One region of the Sphingomonas sp. AP4-R1 genome, then DNA from elsewhere that is predicted to be linked to it. Evidence: predicted binding sites of a transcription regulator. Region 1 holds the regulator's gene; the other holds the start of a gene.
The links. Region 1 encodes LexA, which represses DNA repair genes until DNA is damaged. Its sites were predicted from a motif close to GTTCCNCNCTTGTTCT; they were not measured.
Positions count from the first base shown of each region.

Region 2: HL653_RS23855 (DUF6771 family protein) is a predicted target of LexA. The motif match lies at 1,565-1,580, and genes of this name have one in related genera.

Region 1 is NZ_CP053346.1:38,436-46,095, reverse strand. It holds gene HL653_RS00200 (efflux RND transporter permease subunit) at 1-2,353, opposite strand, end outside; gene HL653_RS00195 (efflux RND transporter periplasmic adaptor subunit) at 2,506-3,762, opposite strand; gene HL653_RS00190 (hypothetical protein) at 3,765-4,160, opposite strand; gene HL653_RS00185 (VOC family protein) at 4,806-5,147, opposite strand; gene lexA (transcriptional repressor LexA) at 5,171-5,845, opposite strand; gene glp (gephyrin-like molybdotransferase Glp) at 5,906-7,090, opposite strand; gene moaC (cyclic pyranopterin monophosphate synthase MoaC) at 7,090-7,557, opposite strand; gene trpC (indole-3-glycerol phosphate synthase TrpC) at 7,557-7,660, opposite strand, start outside.
Region 2 is NZ_CP053347.1:3,154-10,813, reverse strand. It holds gene HL653_RS23860 (replication initiation protein) at 602-1,477, shown strand; gene HL653_RS23855 (DUF6771 family protein) at 1,591-1,773, shown strand; gene HL653_RS23850 (ribbon-helix-helix domain-containing protein) at 1,836-2,114, opposite strand; gene parA (ParA family partition ATPase) at 2,111-2,794, opposite strand; gene HL653_RS23840 (transcription elongation protein SprT) at 2,859-3,488, opposite strand; gene HL653_RS23835 (helix-turn-helix transcriptional regulator) at 3,986-4,315, shown strand; gene HL653_RS23830 (arsenate reductase ArsC) at 4,327-4,854, shown strand; gene arsC (arsenate reductase (glutaredoxin)) at 4,851-5,282, shown strand; gene arsN2 (arsenic resistance N-acetyltransferase ArsN2) at 5,260-5,739, shown strand; gene arsH (arsenical resistance protein ArsH) at 5,739-6,494, shown strand; gene HL653_RS23810 (arsenic transporter) at 6,571-7,660, shown strand, end outside.

The sequences.
Region 1 (7,660 bases):
GGAAGCGGGCATCGGCTTGCGCGGTCACATGATAGGTGCGGCCGAGCAGGTTGAAGTCGTTCACGAAGGACGAGCCGAGATACACCTGCAGCGCTTCGAACACGCGCTCCGGCGGCACGCCCAGCAGATCGGCCTTGGCCCGATCGATATCCGCGAAGATGCGCGGCACGGTGGGATCGTAGAAGGTGTAGATCTGCTGCAGGCCCTTGGTCTGGTTGGCCTGGCCGATCAGGCCGAAGCTGGTCTTGCCGAGATCGGCATAACCGTGGCTGCCCTGATCCTGCACCATCATCCGATAGCCGCCGGCCGAGCCGATGCCCTGGATGAGCGGCGGCGGCACGATCAGCAGGCGCGCTTCGTTGATGTCGGCGGTCGCCTTGGCGGCCTCGGCCATGATGCTGCCGATCGTGACGCCCAGCTTCTTGCGCTCTTCGAACGAGAGGAGCGGCACGTAGGCGGCCGCGCTGTTCGGCGCGAGCGTCTGCGAGGGGCCGTCAAAGCCCGCCAGCATCACCGAACCCTTCACGCCCTTCAGCGGCAGGATGCGCTTGGCCACCTTCTGCATCACCGCATCGGTCCGCTCGATCGAGGAGCCGGGCGGCAGCTGGATGACGGTGAGGAAGTACCCCTGATCCTGCGCGGGGATGAAGCCCACGGGCGTCGCGTAGAAGATGGCGACCGTGGCGGCGATAAGCCCCGCATAGGCCGTCATCACGCGCTTCGGGCGGGTGACGAAGGCCAAGGTCAGCCGGCCATAGCTTTCGCTCAGCCGCTCGAACCCGTGGTTGAAGCGGTCCCCGGCGGACTGCAGCAGGCGCTGCCAGCGCGGGGCGTCGTCATGCTGCTCATGCTTGCGGAGCAGGATCGCCGCGAGCGCGGGGGAGAGGGTGAGCGACAGGACCAGCGAGATGATCGTGGCGGTCGAGATCGTCACCGCGAACTGGCGATAGAAGGCGCCCGAAAGGCCGCTGAGGAACAAAGTCGGGATGAACACCGCGCACAGCACCAGCACGATCGCGACCAGAGCCGCCGACACCTCGTCCATCGAGGTGCGCGCCGCCTCCAGCGGAGACAGGCCCCGCTCCAGATTGCGCTCCACATTCTCGACCACGACGATCGCGTCGTCGACGACGATGCCGATCGCCAGCACAAGGCCGAACAGCGAGAGGTTGTTGAGCGAATAGCCCACCGCCGCCAGCATCGTGAACGTGCCGATCAGCGACACCGGGATCGCCACGATCGGGATGATCGCCGCGCGCCATTTCTGGAGGAACACCAGGATGACGAGCACGACGAGCACCATCGCCTCGATCAGGGTATGCTTCACCGCATCGATCGATTCCGCGATGAATTCGGTCGGATTGTAGATGACGCTGTAGGCCAGCCCCTTCGGGAACTTGGCGGACATCGCCTTCATCTCGGCCGACACGCCCTGGGCGGCCGCCAGCGCGTTCGATCCCGGCCGCTGGAACACGGCGACGATCACGGTCGGCTTGCCCGAGAGATAGGTGTTGCTGCCATAATCCTGCGCGCCCAGCTCGACGCGGGCCACATCGGACACGCGCACCTGGCGCCCGTCCGGATCGGTGCGGATCACGACATCGGCGAACTGCTTGGGATCGGTGAGGCGTCCCTGCGTTTCCACGTTGAGCTGGAACGCATTCTTCTGGTCATACGGCGGCGAGCCGAGCGTGCCCGAGGCGACCTGCACGTTCTGCGCACGCAATGCCGCGACAATCTCGCCCGCCGTCAGATCCAGCGCGGCGGCGCGGCCCGGATCGATCCAGACGCGCATCGAATAATCGCGGCTGCCGAACAACTGCACGTCGCCCACGCCGTCGATGCGTGCAAGGCGATCGCGCACGCGGCTGAGCGCGTAATTGGAGATGTAGCCGCGATCGAGGCTGTCGTCCGGGGAGACGAGGTTCACCACCATCAGGAAGTCCGGCGAGGTCTTCTTGGTGACGACGCCCAGCCGCTGCACGTCTTCCGGCAGGCGCGGCACGGCGATGGCCACGCGATTCTGGACGAGCACCTGCGCCGCATCCAGATCCGTGCCGATCTTGAAGGTAACGGTGATCGTGAGCTTGCCGTCCGCCGTCGATTGCGACGTCTGGTACAGCATGTTGTCGACGCCGTTGATTTCCTGCTCGATCGGCGTCGCCACCGTCTCCGCGACGGTTTCGGCGGACGCGCCGGGATAGGAGGCCGTGACCGTCACGGTGGGCGGTACGATGTCCGGATATTGCGAGATGGGCAGCGCGAAATAGGCGATCGCGCCGACGATGGTGATGAGGACGGCGATCACGGCGGCGAAGATCGGCCGCGTGATGAAGAAGCGCGAGAAGCGCATGATCTGTCTCCGGGAAGGAGGGCGCGCGCCCGCGAGCGCGCGTTTCGTATTTCCTCCGTTCGTCCTGAGCTTGTCGAAGGACCGTTCTTCCTCCTCGTGCGGAGGCAGGAAGGGCGGCGCTTCGACAGGCTCAGCGCGAACGGGTCATGAGGTCAGCGGGCGAAGGTCGCCTCGGCGGCCGCGGGCGTGCCTGCATCCGCCACCGCCTCGGTCGCCTTGTCGGGCGTGATCGTGCCGGGCTGGGGCGTGACCTTGGCGCCGGGGATCGCGACCTGCGCGCCGGAGATGACGATCCGATCGCCGGGCTCGATACCGGAGCGGATGATGCGGAGGCCATCGACGACCGGGCCGAGCGTCACGCCCTTGGCCGAAACCTCGCCATCCTTGCCCACCACCAGCAAGATCTTGCGCGCCTGATCGGTCTGGATCGCGGAATCGGGCACCAGCAGCGCCTTCACCGTGCCGCTATGGCCGAGGCGCATGTTACCGAACAAACCGGGAGTGAGGAAGTAATCCGGATTGGCGATCACGGCGCGGCCACGGATCGTGCCCGAACGATTGTCGAGCCGGTTGTCGGTGAAGTCGAGCTTACCCTTCCAGCGATAGCCGGTCTCGTCCTGCAGCTGGATCTCGACCGGCTGGGCGACGGCGCCCGCCTTGCGATCGCGCTGCGCCTTCAGGAACAAAGCTTCCGATCCGTCGAACGAGAAGTAGATCGGGTCGAGCGCGTTGATCGTGGTGAGCAGGGTGCCGCTGCCATTGTCGCCGCCGGCGACGAGATTACCGGCATCGACGCGGCGATCCGAGATGCGGCCGGAGATGGGCGCGCGGACCTGCGTGAATTCCAGATCGAGCGAGCGCGAGCGCACCCGTGCGGCGGCGGCCGCGAGGCCGGCCTCGGCCGCCTGCACCCGCGCCTTGATCGCATCGATCTCGCCCGCCGAGACGGCTTCGTCACCGGCCAGCCGGTTGACGCGGCCGAGATCGGCGCGGGCCAGCGCCAGCGTGCTGGCCGCGCTCGCCTGATTGGCGCGCGCTTCCGCCAATGCGGCGGCGAACGGGCGCTGATCGATCGTGAACAGCAACTGCCCGGTGCGGACGATGTCGCCGTCCTTGAAGTGGACGCCGGTCACCTCGCCCGAGACGCGCGGGCGCATCTCGACCGTGCGGCTGGGGGCGAAGCGGCCGATATAATCGTCCCACTGGCTCACATCGCGCACGAGTGGCTGGGAAACGCTGACATTGGGCGGGGGCGGGGCCGCGTCGGCGCCCGCCGAATGATGGAGGAGGGAATAGCCACCGAAGGCGACGGCGGCAGCGGCGATGCCGAGCGCGCCGTTGCGCTTCCAGCGGCCGCGCTGGCCGGCGTCGATCGTCCCGGCGTCGGTGGTGGCGATACGGGTCACCATGTTCATGCCGCGATCCTCTGGCGGGCCGCATTGCGGCGCGTGGCGATACTGGCGAGCAAGGTCTCGAACTGATCGAGGCTGAAGCCCGCCGTGATGAAGCGGCCGATTTCGGACGCGGGCAGCAGATAGCCGTGATGCCAGGCCTGCACGGCGGTCTGGCGCAGCGCCTCCAGCCGAGGATCGGCGAGCTTGGACGTGCCGCCGAGGCCGAACAGGCTGCCCAGCGCGCGGGACAGACGGCCGGGTTCGCCGAGGCTCGACAGTTTGTCGCGCGCGGCGAGCGCGATCACGCTCCACTCGATCGCGGAGAAGCCGGTCTGCATCGTGGCGGCGGCGGGTTCGGCATGCGGCAGCGCGACGCCGCCTGCAAATGCCTGGGAAAGATCCATATAAGCCATGTTCGGTTCCCTGTTCATCGGGTGTTCGTCAGGCGCGTCCCTCCGGCGGCGGACGCAACGAGGCGCCCGCGCCCGCCGGAACGGACACGATTTCGCTCGTCCCGAAAGGCGATCGAATCGCCTCGGGATCGGAAAAGGGATGTGCGGGCGCGAGCGCCGGCAGCTGTTAGAGGGCGAGGGTCTTCATGCTGTCGGCTCCCCGTCGGGGCCTCGGGATCGACCATCGAGTCGGTCCGGAAGCGTTTCGTACCAAGCGGTATATAAAGCGCTGAGGCGTTCCGTCAACGACTTTTATACCGCTGGGTATCTTTTTGCCAAGCGCCAGCGGCAAAGTTTTTTGCTGCGTCGCACAAGAGGCTGATTTCGTTGGAAATCGGGCCGGAAGATCGGCCCAGGACATCGAATCCCTCGCCAAACCTCGCAGCCTCTAGCCTTCGAGGCTGCTAACTCGACGCAATTCCTGAACCATTTTCCGTTCGTGCTGAGCCCTTCGACTGCCTGCCAAGGCAGGTGCTCAGGATGAACTTCAGCTCTCCAGGCTGAAGTCGAAGCACGGGCCACGCACGACACCCATCTGAAGCACGTGCTTCGACTTCGCTCAGCACGAACGGCATTTTGAAGAGCCTAACGCCCAGCCATTCCGCTTCAATCCGGCTTGTGCGCCGCCAGTTCGTTGCCGGCCGGATCGCGGAAGTGGAAACGGCGTCCGCCCGGGAAGGCGAAGATCGGACGCGTGACGACGCCGCCCACCGCTTCCACCGATGCCAATGCCTCTTCCAGATCCGGTACCTGGATCACCGTCAGCGGCGCCACCGTCTGTTCGGGCATGTCGGCCTGGAAGCCCAGATCGACATCGCCCGTCATCGTGCAGGCATAGGTCGGCCCGAACCGCTCGAATTCCCAGCCGAACACGGCGGAATAGAAATCCTGCATCTCGCCGACATCGGCGCAGGCCAGTTCGATGAAATCGATTCGTCCGCGTGACATCGTCTTTCTCCGTCGGCGGTCGGTCAGTAACGGCGCAGCAGGCCGGCCAGCTTCCCCTGGATGCGGATCTGGTTCGGCTTGTAACGCTGCGGATCATAGGCGCGATTGGCCGGATCGAGGCGTACCATCGATCCCTCGCGCCGGAAGAATTTCAGCGTCGCCTCCGCCTCATCGACCAGAGCCACCACGATCTCGCCATCGCGCGCCGTATCGACCTTGCGGACGAGCGCATAGTCGCCGTCGAGGATGCCGGCCTCGACCATCGAGTCACCGGACACTTCCAGCGCATAATGTTCGCCCGGCCCCAGCAAAGCGGCGGGGACGGACAGCATGCTCTGGCTTTCCATCGCCTCGATCGGAAGACCGGCGGCGATGCGGCCGTGCAGCGGAATTTCCAGCACGTCGTTCGCGGCCGACGGCGCCGAAACCGGCGCGGACTTGGAAGCGGACGGAGTCTTGGCGGCGGGCGGGCGGGTCTTCACCGCGTCGGGCAGCTTCACGATTTCCAGAGCGCGCGCGCGATTGGGCAGGCGGCGGATGAAGCTGCGCTCCTCCAGCGCCGAGATCAGCCGGTGCACGCCGGACTTGGACTTGAGATCCAGCGCTTCCTTCATCTCCTCGAACGAAGGCGACACGCCCGTCTCGTTCAGACGATCGTTGATGAAGCAGAGCAGCTCATGTTGCTTGGCCGTGAGCATCTTTATTATCCCGGTCCGAAGGAACGAACGAGGAACGTGTAGGAAACGATCGTTTCGCTGTCAAGCGAGAGGCAGGAACATCGCCATATCCCCCGCTTTTGCGGCGGGCTCGTGCGGCGCGCGGATCACGAGGCCGTCGGCGGAGGCGAGGGCGGCCAGCAGGGCGCTGTCCTGATCGGGCAGCGTATCGAGCGCGCCGTCGCGGATCGTCGCCCGCAGATAATGGGCTCGCGGGCCGTTGGTCGGCAGGTCATGGGCGAGGGGCAGCGCGCGCACGCGCGGCAGCGGATCGGCCGCGCCCGCCAGACGGGCCACCAGCGGCGCGAGGAACAGGGTGGCGGTCACGAACGCCGAGACGGGATTGCCCGGCAGGCCCAGCACGAGCGTGTGCCCCAGCCGCCCGGCCATGATCGGCTTGCCCGGCCGCATCGCCACCTTCCAGAAATCCAGCTCCGCGCCCGCCTGCGAAAGGGCGGGCCGGACGAGATCACGATCGCCCACCGACGCGCCGCCGGTTGTGACGAGGATGTCGGACGTGGCGGCCGCATCGCGCAGGGCGGCGGTCAGCGCATGGAGATCGTCGCGTACGATCCCGCCGTCCAGCACCTCGGCCGTCCCCCCGATCAACGCCGCCAGCATCGGCCCGTTGGAGGCGGGCAGCATCACGCCTTCGGTGGGTGTGCCGGGCGCGACCAGTTCGTCGCCGGTGGAAAGGATCGCCACGCGCGGACGGGCGCGGACCGGGAGGCTGCCATGTCCGCCGATCGCGGCGAGCGCGATGCGCGCCGCATTGAGAAGGGCGCCGGCCGCGATCAGCGTGGCGCCGGCATCGAAATCGGAGCCGCGCGGGCGGACATGATAGCCCGGTCGCTTGGGCGCATCTCCGGTCAAGGTCAGCCGATCGCCGTTCCGCGCCCCATTCTCCTGGATCAGGATCGTGTCCGCGCCTTCGGGCACCGGGGCGCCCGTGAAGATCCGCGCCGCCTCGCCCGCGCCGATCGCGCGATCGAGCCCGCCGCCCGCCGCACTCTCGCCCACCACGGTCCACGGGCCGGGCAGGTCGGCGTAACGGATCGCATAGCCGTCCATCGCGGACAGATCGGCGGCGGGCTGGTGGCGCCGGGCGATGACGTCGGCGGCGGCCCAGCGCCCGGCCGCATTCCGGAGCGGAACCGTCTCGATCGGGAGAGGCTCGGTCAGCGCGAGGAGCCGGGCCTGCGCCTCCGCCACCGAAAGCATCGCCATCAGGCGCGCCAGTCGCCCGATCGCCCGCCCGATTTGGCGAGCAGACCGATCCCTTCGATCCGCATGCCGCGATCGATCGCCTTGGCCATGTCGTAGAGCGTCAGCAGCGCGACGGAGACGGCGGTCAGCGCCTCCATCTCCACGCCGGTCGGCCCGGTGGTGGCGACGGTGGCGGCGCAGGCAATGCCGTCGGCTTCGATCGTGAGGTCGACCGAGACCTTGCTGATCGCGATCGGATGGCAGAGCGGGATCAGCTCCGGGGTGCGCTTGGCCGCCATGATGCCGGCGATTCGCGCCACCGCCAGCGCATCCCCCTTGGCGAGCGCGCCGTCGCGGATCGCGGAGAGTGCCTCGGCCGACATCGCGATCCGGCCGCTCGCGGTCGCCTCGCGCTTGGTCGCCGCCTTGGCCGACACGTCGACCATATGCGCGGCGCCCGCCTCGTCGAGATGGGTCAGCCGGTTCATCAGGCCGCCAGCAGCGCGCGCGTCGCCGCCTCGACATCGGCCTGCCGCATCAGGCTTTCGCCGACGAGGAAGCAGCGCACGTCATGCTCGGCCATCGCCGCCA
Region 2 (7,660 bases), on a different replicon from region 1:
GAGGAATAGGGAAGCCCGCAACCTCGTTTGAGGCTGAGCGGCCTTCCCTGGGACGCTGCGAGGGCAATTTGATCCCGACCTCGCCCGACTCCTTCCTCGCCAAGCCTGCGGCCGTTAGGCCGCCTTGTGACGGCGTTAGCCGGCACGAAACTATAGCGCATCGGCCGAAGGCCGATTCCGCATTCCCTTCTGACGGTGTTGTTGCGCGATGCGCCATTGGTGTGCGAGGCGATGTTATCCACAGGTGAAAGGGTTCGGGACTACCCCAAAGCTCACCAATGCCCTTCAGATTCTTCTAATTCTTCTAAGTTCAAGATTCAGGGGTACGCAAACCCGCAGAAAACTGCGGAAAATTGGCTCCAAAAGTGAGCTTTGGGGACGAGTCGCGTGAGTGTTGGGGTAGCCTACGGTGAGGGATGGGGTATCCAAAAGTGAGTGTTGGGGTGGGCTGCGGTGAGCTTTGGGGTATCCCGCATATCATCGGTGAGTTTTGGGGTATCTCCGCGCTAGATGTGAAAAACGAGCTGTCCATATTGCCTAGCTCACCCTTCATGCTAAGTGTGAGCCCGCCCAACTTGGTGGCTCACCCGTGGATGGTGCCATGTCGCAGACCGCTGTTGCTGATCCGTCCATCAGGACAATTGCCCAAAAAGGGCGCGGAAATCCGTTCGATCCCGCCAATTATGGCGAGATCGTCAAGCCGGGCGAACTGGTCGATATTGTCGAGCTGACCCCCCTCACCCTCGCCGATCGCCGCATCTATAACCTTCTGATCGCGAACGCTTGGGATCGGATCGACGAGCCGATCATCCACCGGATCGCGAAGACCGTCCTCAAGGGCACCCACCAGGGCAATGAGCGGGTGGAAAGCTCGCTTCTGCGGTTGATGGGTACGATCGCGATCGTCACGATCCGCAAGGGCGGCAAGGCCTTCCGCCGTCGCGTCCAGCTCCTCGGCCCGAGTGACGAAAGCCTCGAAAAAGACGGCTTCCTTCATTACCGGATTCCGGAGGAGCTGATCGAGATCCTGCGTAACAGCGAGGTTTACGCCCGGCTCAAAACGCAGGTGATGTACTGTTTCGAGTCGAAATATGCGCTCTGCCTGTACGAGATGATCGAGCGTCGTATCGGTCTCGATTACAAACAGAACGAAGAGTTCACGATCGAGGAAATACGGGGCCTGCTGAACGTGCCTGAGGGCAAGCTGGAGCGCTTCGCTGACCTCAACAAATACTGCCTGAAGGTCGCTCAGGACGAGATCAACAAGCTCTGCCCCTTCTATGTCGACTTCAAGCCGATCAAGAATGGCCGCAAGGTTGAGCGGGTCGCCCTCTACTGGTTCCCCAAAACGTCGAGCGGCAAGCGTGACGCCCAAAGCCTGATCGAGCAGCACAGCGTGGTGCGGCGTGCCAAGTTGCGCGGCCTGGCGGCCGAGCTTCCCGTGTTGGTGGATTTCGGCCTCGCCGCCGAACGGTGAGCCCCTACCCCAAAACTCACCTTTCAGGCGGCCAGAATTTTAGCCGCTAAAATTCCTGACCGCCCTGCCGGCATGGCTTGCCGAATCGTTCTTCTTATGTTCTTTTGGCTGCCATGGATCGCGCCCTTCTCTCCTCGATCATTCTGGCGGCTCCCGCCTGGGCTCGTGTCGGCCTGACAATGCGGGATGCACAAATGCGCGAGCGAGCCGCCGATGCCTTGGCAGCGACGATCGTCGAGCGCCTGGAAGAGCCCCCTGCCCTGCCCGACCGGAACCAGCTCTGTCTCCCGATCTGACCCGGCAGAGGCTCAGGGTATTTTAGCTTGTGGACGTGTGGACACGTCCACGCATCCACATATTAGCGCTCGCCGAACGGATGCTTGCCGTGCTGGCGCATCAGCAGATCGATCGCCTCGCCTAGTAAAGCCTGGAGCGTGGTTCCGTTCTCGGCCGCCAGCACGTTGAGGCCTCGGCTGACCTCCGGGCTGAAATAGGCGCTCACCGCCTTCTTGCCCTGGCGAGCCACCGCGCGCGGCGATGGCGTCCCATCGCCGGGATCAGGCTCCGCCGCAGGAGCGGCTTCCGTAGCGCGGGCCTTTTCTACCCGCTGCTGCTTCATCGCACCGAATCTGCTCATGCCGCGCTCCGCTTGCCTCGCGTTGGTTTACGTGTGGACAGGTTCACATGTTCGCGTATCCACGTCCAGAGGGCGGCGACCTCTTCGGCCGCCTTGCCTTCGGGCTCGCTCTCGTTGGCGGCTTTCCCCTGCGCCGTGCTGTGATGGTAGATCGCGCGCTGGGTGAGCATGACCGGAGCGACCGGCACGCCCATGCCGGCGACGCCTTCACTCCCCTCGATCAGCTCGCGAGCGTCCTTATAGGTTGCCGGCGCCCGCTGCGGACCGCCCATGAACAGGACGAACGCCGGCTTGCCTGCAGCCTTGACCAGATCGGCCGTCGTTTCGACGGCCGAGAGATCGAAGGCCTGCGGGCGACACGGGATGAGAATCAGATCGGCGAGCTTGCAGGCCTCGCGCGCCATGATGTCGGCGTGCGGTGGTGTGTCGATGATAACAAGATCCGCGCCGAGGTCGGCCGCTTGCTGCACCTTGCGGGCAAGAAGGGTCGGGGAGGCGCAGTCCACGACTTCGGGGTCCGATCCTCCCCGCCACTGGCTCCACTGGCTGGCGGTCGCCTGGGGGTCGGCGTCGAGGATTAGCGTCGAAAGCCCGGCCTCCACGCCCGCTGCGGCCAGGTGAATGGCGAGGGTGGTCTTCCCGGCGCCGCCCTTCTGGCTGATGATCGAGATGGTTTTCATGTTAACTCCCCCACGTGTTCGCGTGTGAACATGTTGGATGCCTGACAGGTGGACGTGTCCGCATCTATACGTCCTCCTCGTCCGGATCGTCCAGCGGATCATGTCGCATGGGTCCGTGGTCTGGCACGGGACACAGCGGCGCGCCGGCAAGCTCCAGCCATTTGCGCGCGATCCGAGCCGTATAGCCGCAGGTTTCACATTCGCATTTGAGCAGTCTGGTGGTCTGCTTCTTAGGCGCGGTGGTCTGTCCATCCGTATCGAGGCGCGCATGGGGGAGGGGACCAACGCCATCGAGGATCGGGGCCGCAAGCGCGACGAAGCCCTCTCCGGGTGTCGTCGCACGCATCGGCCCGACGAGCCCCAAGCCGATGGCGACACGTTTAAACAGCTTCCCATGCCCGGCCGCGATGCCGACAGCGGCATGGACAAGCTCATGCGCGAGGATCGCGGCGATCTGCACCGGCATGGCATCGGGCGCGTGCGCGAGGTCAGGCCGGATAAAGATCTCGAAATGCCCGTCAGCGCTGCGACGGTTATCCCAGCATTCCCCGATCGCCTTGCCTTTCCGGCCTGCGCTGGTGAAGCCGATCGCCACCCGGATGCGGCCGGGGAGGGGGGCTCCCAACCCCTCGAACAAGGGCGCCATGCCCAGCGCGACCGCGTTCAGCCACGCCTCGCGGTTATCATGGATCATCGTTCTTCTCCTTCGCATCGGCCGTCAGGGCGATGGCCTCGGCCATCGGCCCTGCCTCGTGGCGAACAGCCGGGGGCGAGGGGGGCAGCGAGAATCCATCGGGGTGGTGCGGGCGCAGGGAGCGCTAGCGACTGAGCCACGGCCCGGTGGATTGTCGTTGCTGGGGAGAGGGGGCGGAGCGCCCCTTTCCCCTCTGACAAGATATCGTTGCCGGCATTGCCGGCAGCCTCATCGCGAGCGGCGCTCGCCTGCGCGAACGATCGTCACCCCGAAGGGGCGGAGACGCGTCCACGCGGCTCTGTCGGAGCGGAACGCGAAGATAGAGCGTGGTCCGCTAGGACGCGCCCGACCACTGCTCACAAGCTCATCGCCAGGCGATCACCTCTGTCCAACATGTCCACATGTTCGCGTGTGGACATGTCTTCGGAGCAACCAAATCCAACGGAAATATCCGATAGGTTATTGACGGTATCGAACGCATCGTTTATTCCCGATATATGATCGATGATGACGCTCTCGCCTCGCTTGCCGCCCTCGCGCATCCGACCAGGCTCGCGACATTCCGCCTTCTTGTGCGGCATGAACCTGATGGCCTGTCCACGGGCCAGCTCGTCGAGGCGGCCGGGCTGACGCAAAGCACCTTCTCGACCCATCTCGCGGTGCTGGTGAAGGCGGGGCTGGTCACGCCTGAAAAGCAGGGCCGCCAGATGATCCAGCGCGCCAATATCGACGCGCTGCGCGCCCTCATGCTCTTCCTCGCCAAAGACTGTTGCCAGGGCCGTGCTGAACTTTGCGAGCCGCTGCTTGCCGAACTCACCTGCTGCTGATGGAGCCCGCCATGTCCGACAAGGTGTTCAATGTCCTGTTCCTCTGCACGGGCAATTCTGCCCGTTCGATCCTCGCCGAAAGTGCGCTCAACAAGCGCGGCGGTAATTTCCGCGCCTTCTCGGCCGGGAGCCACCCCAAGGGCACGGTCAATCCCGATGCCATCGCGCTCCTGGAGCGGATTGGCTATCCGACCGAGGGGCTGCACTCCAAAGGCTGGGAAGCCTTTTCAGAGCCGGACTCCCCGGTGATGGATTTCGTGTTCACCGTTTGCGACGACGCAGCGGGCGAAGTCTGTCCGATTTGGCCCGGACACCCGATGACGGCCCATTGGGGTATCGAAGATCCCTCGCATGTCGAAGGCAACGAGATCGAGCGCGAGCGCGCTTTCGTGAAGGCCCTGCGCTATCTCGAAAACCGGATTGATCTGTTCACCGCGCTCCCGATCGGTAAGCTCGAAGAGCGTGTGCTTGCTACCAAGCTGAAGGACATCGGCCGCACCGAGGGCGCGACCGTCGAGCGTCTGGAGGACGCCCGATGAGCGGTCCCGTCGATATCGTCGTCTATCACAACCCCGAATGCGGCACGTCCCGCAACACGCTCGGGCTGATCCGCAATGCTGGCATCGAGCCGCACGTCGTCGAATATCTCAAGACGCCGCCCACGCGCGAGCTGCTGGTCCAGTTGATCGCGCGCGCTGGGATCACCCCGCGCGAGCTGCTGCGCGAGAAGGGCACGCCCTATGCGGAATTGGGCCTCGCCGACACATCGCTGTCGGACGACGCGCTGCTTGATGCGATGATGGCGCATCCGATCCTGATTAACCGCCCGCTGGTCGTCTCGCCGCTTGGCGTGAAGCTGTGCCGCCCTTCCGAGGCCGTGCTAGATCTCCTGCCCAACGCGCAGCTCGGTGCCTTCGCCAAAGAGGACGGCCAGTTGGTCGTCAATGATGCCGGCGCACGGGTCTGAGGCGCCGAGCCCGACGCGGCTGCGCGCGACGCCGATCGGCGAATCCGACTTTGATGGGCTCGCCTTCTTCCTGGCCGGCGCCGGACTGCCGACCGCCGATCTGAAGGAGCCGGGCCGGCTCTTCTACCGCGTCGATGCTGGCGATCTCATTGGCTATGCCGGGATCGAAGGTTCGGGTCCGGACCGACTGCTTCGCTCGCTGGTGGTGCTGCCCGATCGCCGTCGTGTCGGCTTGGGCCGCGTCGTGCTCGAACTGATCGAGGACGAAGCTGCAAGCATGGGGGTCGAGCGGTTGCACCTGCTGACCACGACCGCCGCGCGCTTCTTCCGGACGCAGGGCTATGCCGACGCGGCCCGCGCCACGGCGCCGGCCACGATCGCGGCCTCGGCCGAGTTCACCAAGCTGTGTCCGGCCAGCGCCGCCTATCTCGTCAAATACCTGAAAGACGCTTCCTGATGCCCCTGCGTGCGCTTGCCGATCCGACCGACCTTCCGAACCTCGATCGCGCCTATGCGATCGAGCGTCCCGCTCTTGGTCTTGGCGCGGGCGATCCGGCGCCCCGCATCCTGCTGCTCTACGGATCTTTGCGAGAACGCTCCTTTTCGCGGCTCTGCGTCGAGGAAGCGGCGCGCCTGCTCCAATTTTTCGGCGCCGAGACGCGGATATTCGATCCCTCGACATTGCCGCTGCCCGACCAAATCGCCGGCGACGATCACGATGCCGTGCATGAGCTGCGCGAGCATTCGATGTGGAGCGAGGGTCATGTCTGGTGCAGCCCGGAGCGGCACGGCCAGATCACCGGCGTCATGAAGACACAGATCGATCATCTGCCGCTGTCGATGGGTGGGATGCGGCCGACGCAAGGCCGCACGCTCGCGGTGATGCAGGTGTCAGCCGGATCGCAGTCGTTCAACAGCGTCAACACACTGCGCGTCCTCGGTCGCTGGATGCGGATGTTCACCATCCCCAACCAGTCGTCGGTCGCGATGGCGTACAAGGAGTTCGACGATGCGGGCCGCATGAAGCCGTCGAGCTATTATGATCGCATCGTCGATGTGATGGAGGAGCTGGTCCGTATCACCGTGTTGATGCGGCCCCACGCCGCCCAGCTCGTCGATCGCTATTCGGAGCGCAAGGAAGCCGGCGTGCCGATCGATCCGGCAATCGACCATTCGGCAATCGCCATAGCACCGCAGCCCGCAAGCGCGTGACGCAAGCCAGCGGCTCAGACTGGTGGCTGCTCCTATCCGTCCGGCCTCGATCTGAGGCCCCGAGAAAGATGTCCTGATGATCGCTGCGATCCTGATCTTCCTGCTGACGATCACCCTCGTTATTTGGCAACCCAAGGGGCTCGGCATTGGCTGGAGCGCGATCGGGGGCGCCGCGATCGCGTTGCTGGCGGGCGTGGTATCGCTCCATGATATCCCGGTCGTCTGGCACATCGTCTGGAACGCGACCGCCACGTTCGTGGCGGTCATCATCATCAGCCTGCTGCTCGACGAGGCCGGCTTTTTCGAGTGGGCGGCGCTGCACGTCGCACGCTGGGGCAAGGGCCAGGGCCGCAAGCTCTTCGCGCTGATCGTGCTGCTCGGTGCGGCGGTATCGTCACTGTTCGCTAATGACGGCGCAGCGCTCATCCTGACCCCGATCGTGATCGCGATGCTGCGCGCGCTCGGCTATGGCGACAAAGCCACGCTCGCCTTCGTCATGGCCGCAGGCTTCATCGCCGACACCGCGAGCCTGCCGCTGATCGTCTCGAATCTCGTCAACATCGTGTCGGCCGACTTCTTCAACATCGGCTTCGGCCGATATGCGATGGTGATGGTCCCGGTCGATCTCGCCTCGATCGCGGCCACGCTCGCCATGCTGATGCTCTATTTCCGCCGCGACATCCCCACGGCCTACGACGTCGGCCAGCTCCACCATCCCCAACAAGCGATCAAGGATCGTGCGACCTTTCGGGCGGGCTGGGTGGTGCTCGTGATGCTGCTGGCGGGCTTCTTCCTGTTGGAGCCGCTGGGCGTGCCGGTCAGTGCGGTCGCCGCTGTCGGCGCGATCCTGCTGCTGGTGATCGCCGCGCGCGGTCACGTCATCAGCACCGGCAAGGTGCTGAAGGGCGCGCCGTGGCAGGTCGTGATCTTCTCGCTCGGCATGTACCTGGTCGTCTATGGCCTGCGAAATGCGGGCCTGACCGGGCAAATCTCAATCCTGCTCGATCGCTTCGCACAAGGTGGCATCTGGGGTGCTGCGATCGGAACCGGCGTGCTGACCGCCGTGCTTTCCTCGATCATGAACAACATGCCGACCGTGCTTGTCGGCGCGCTCTCGATCGACGGCACCCATGCGACCGGCGTCGTCAAGGAAGCGATGATCTACG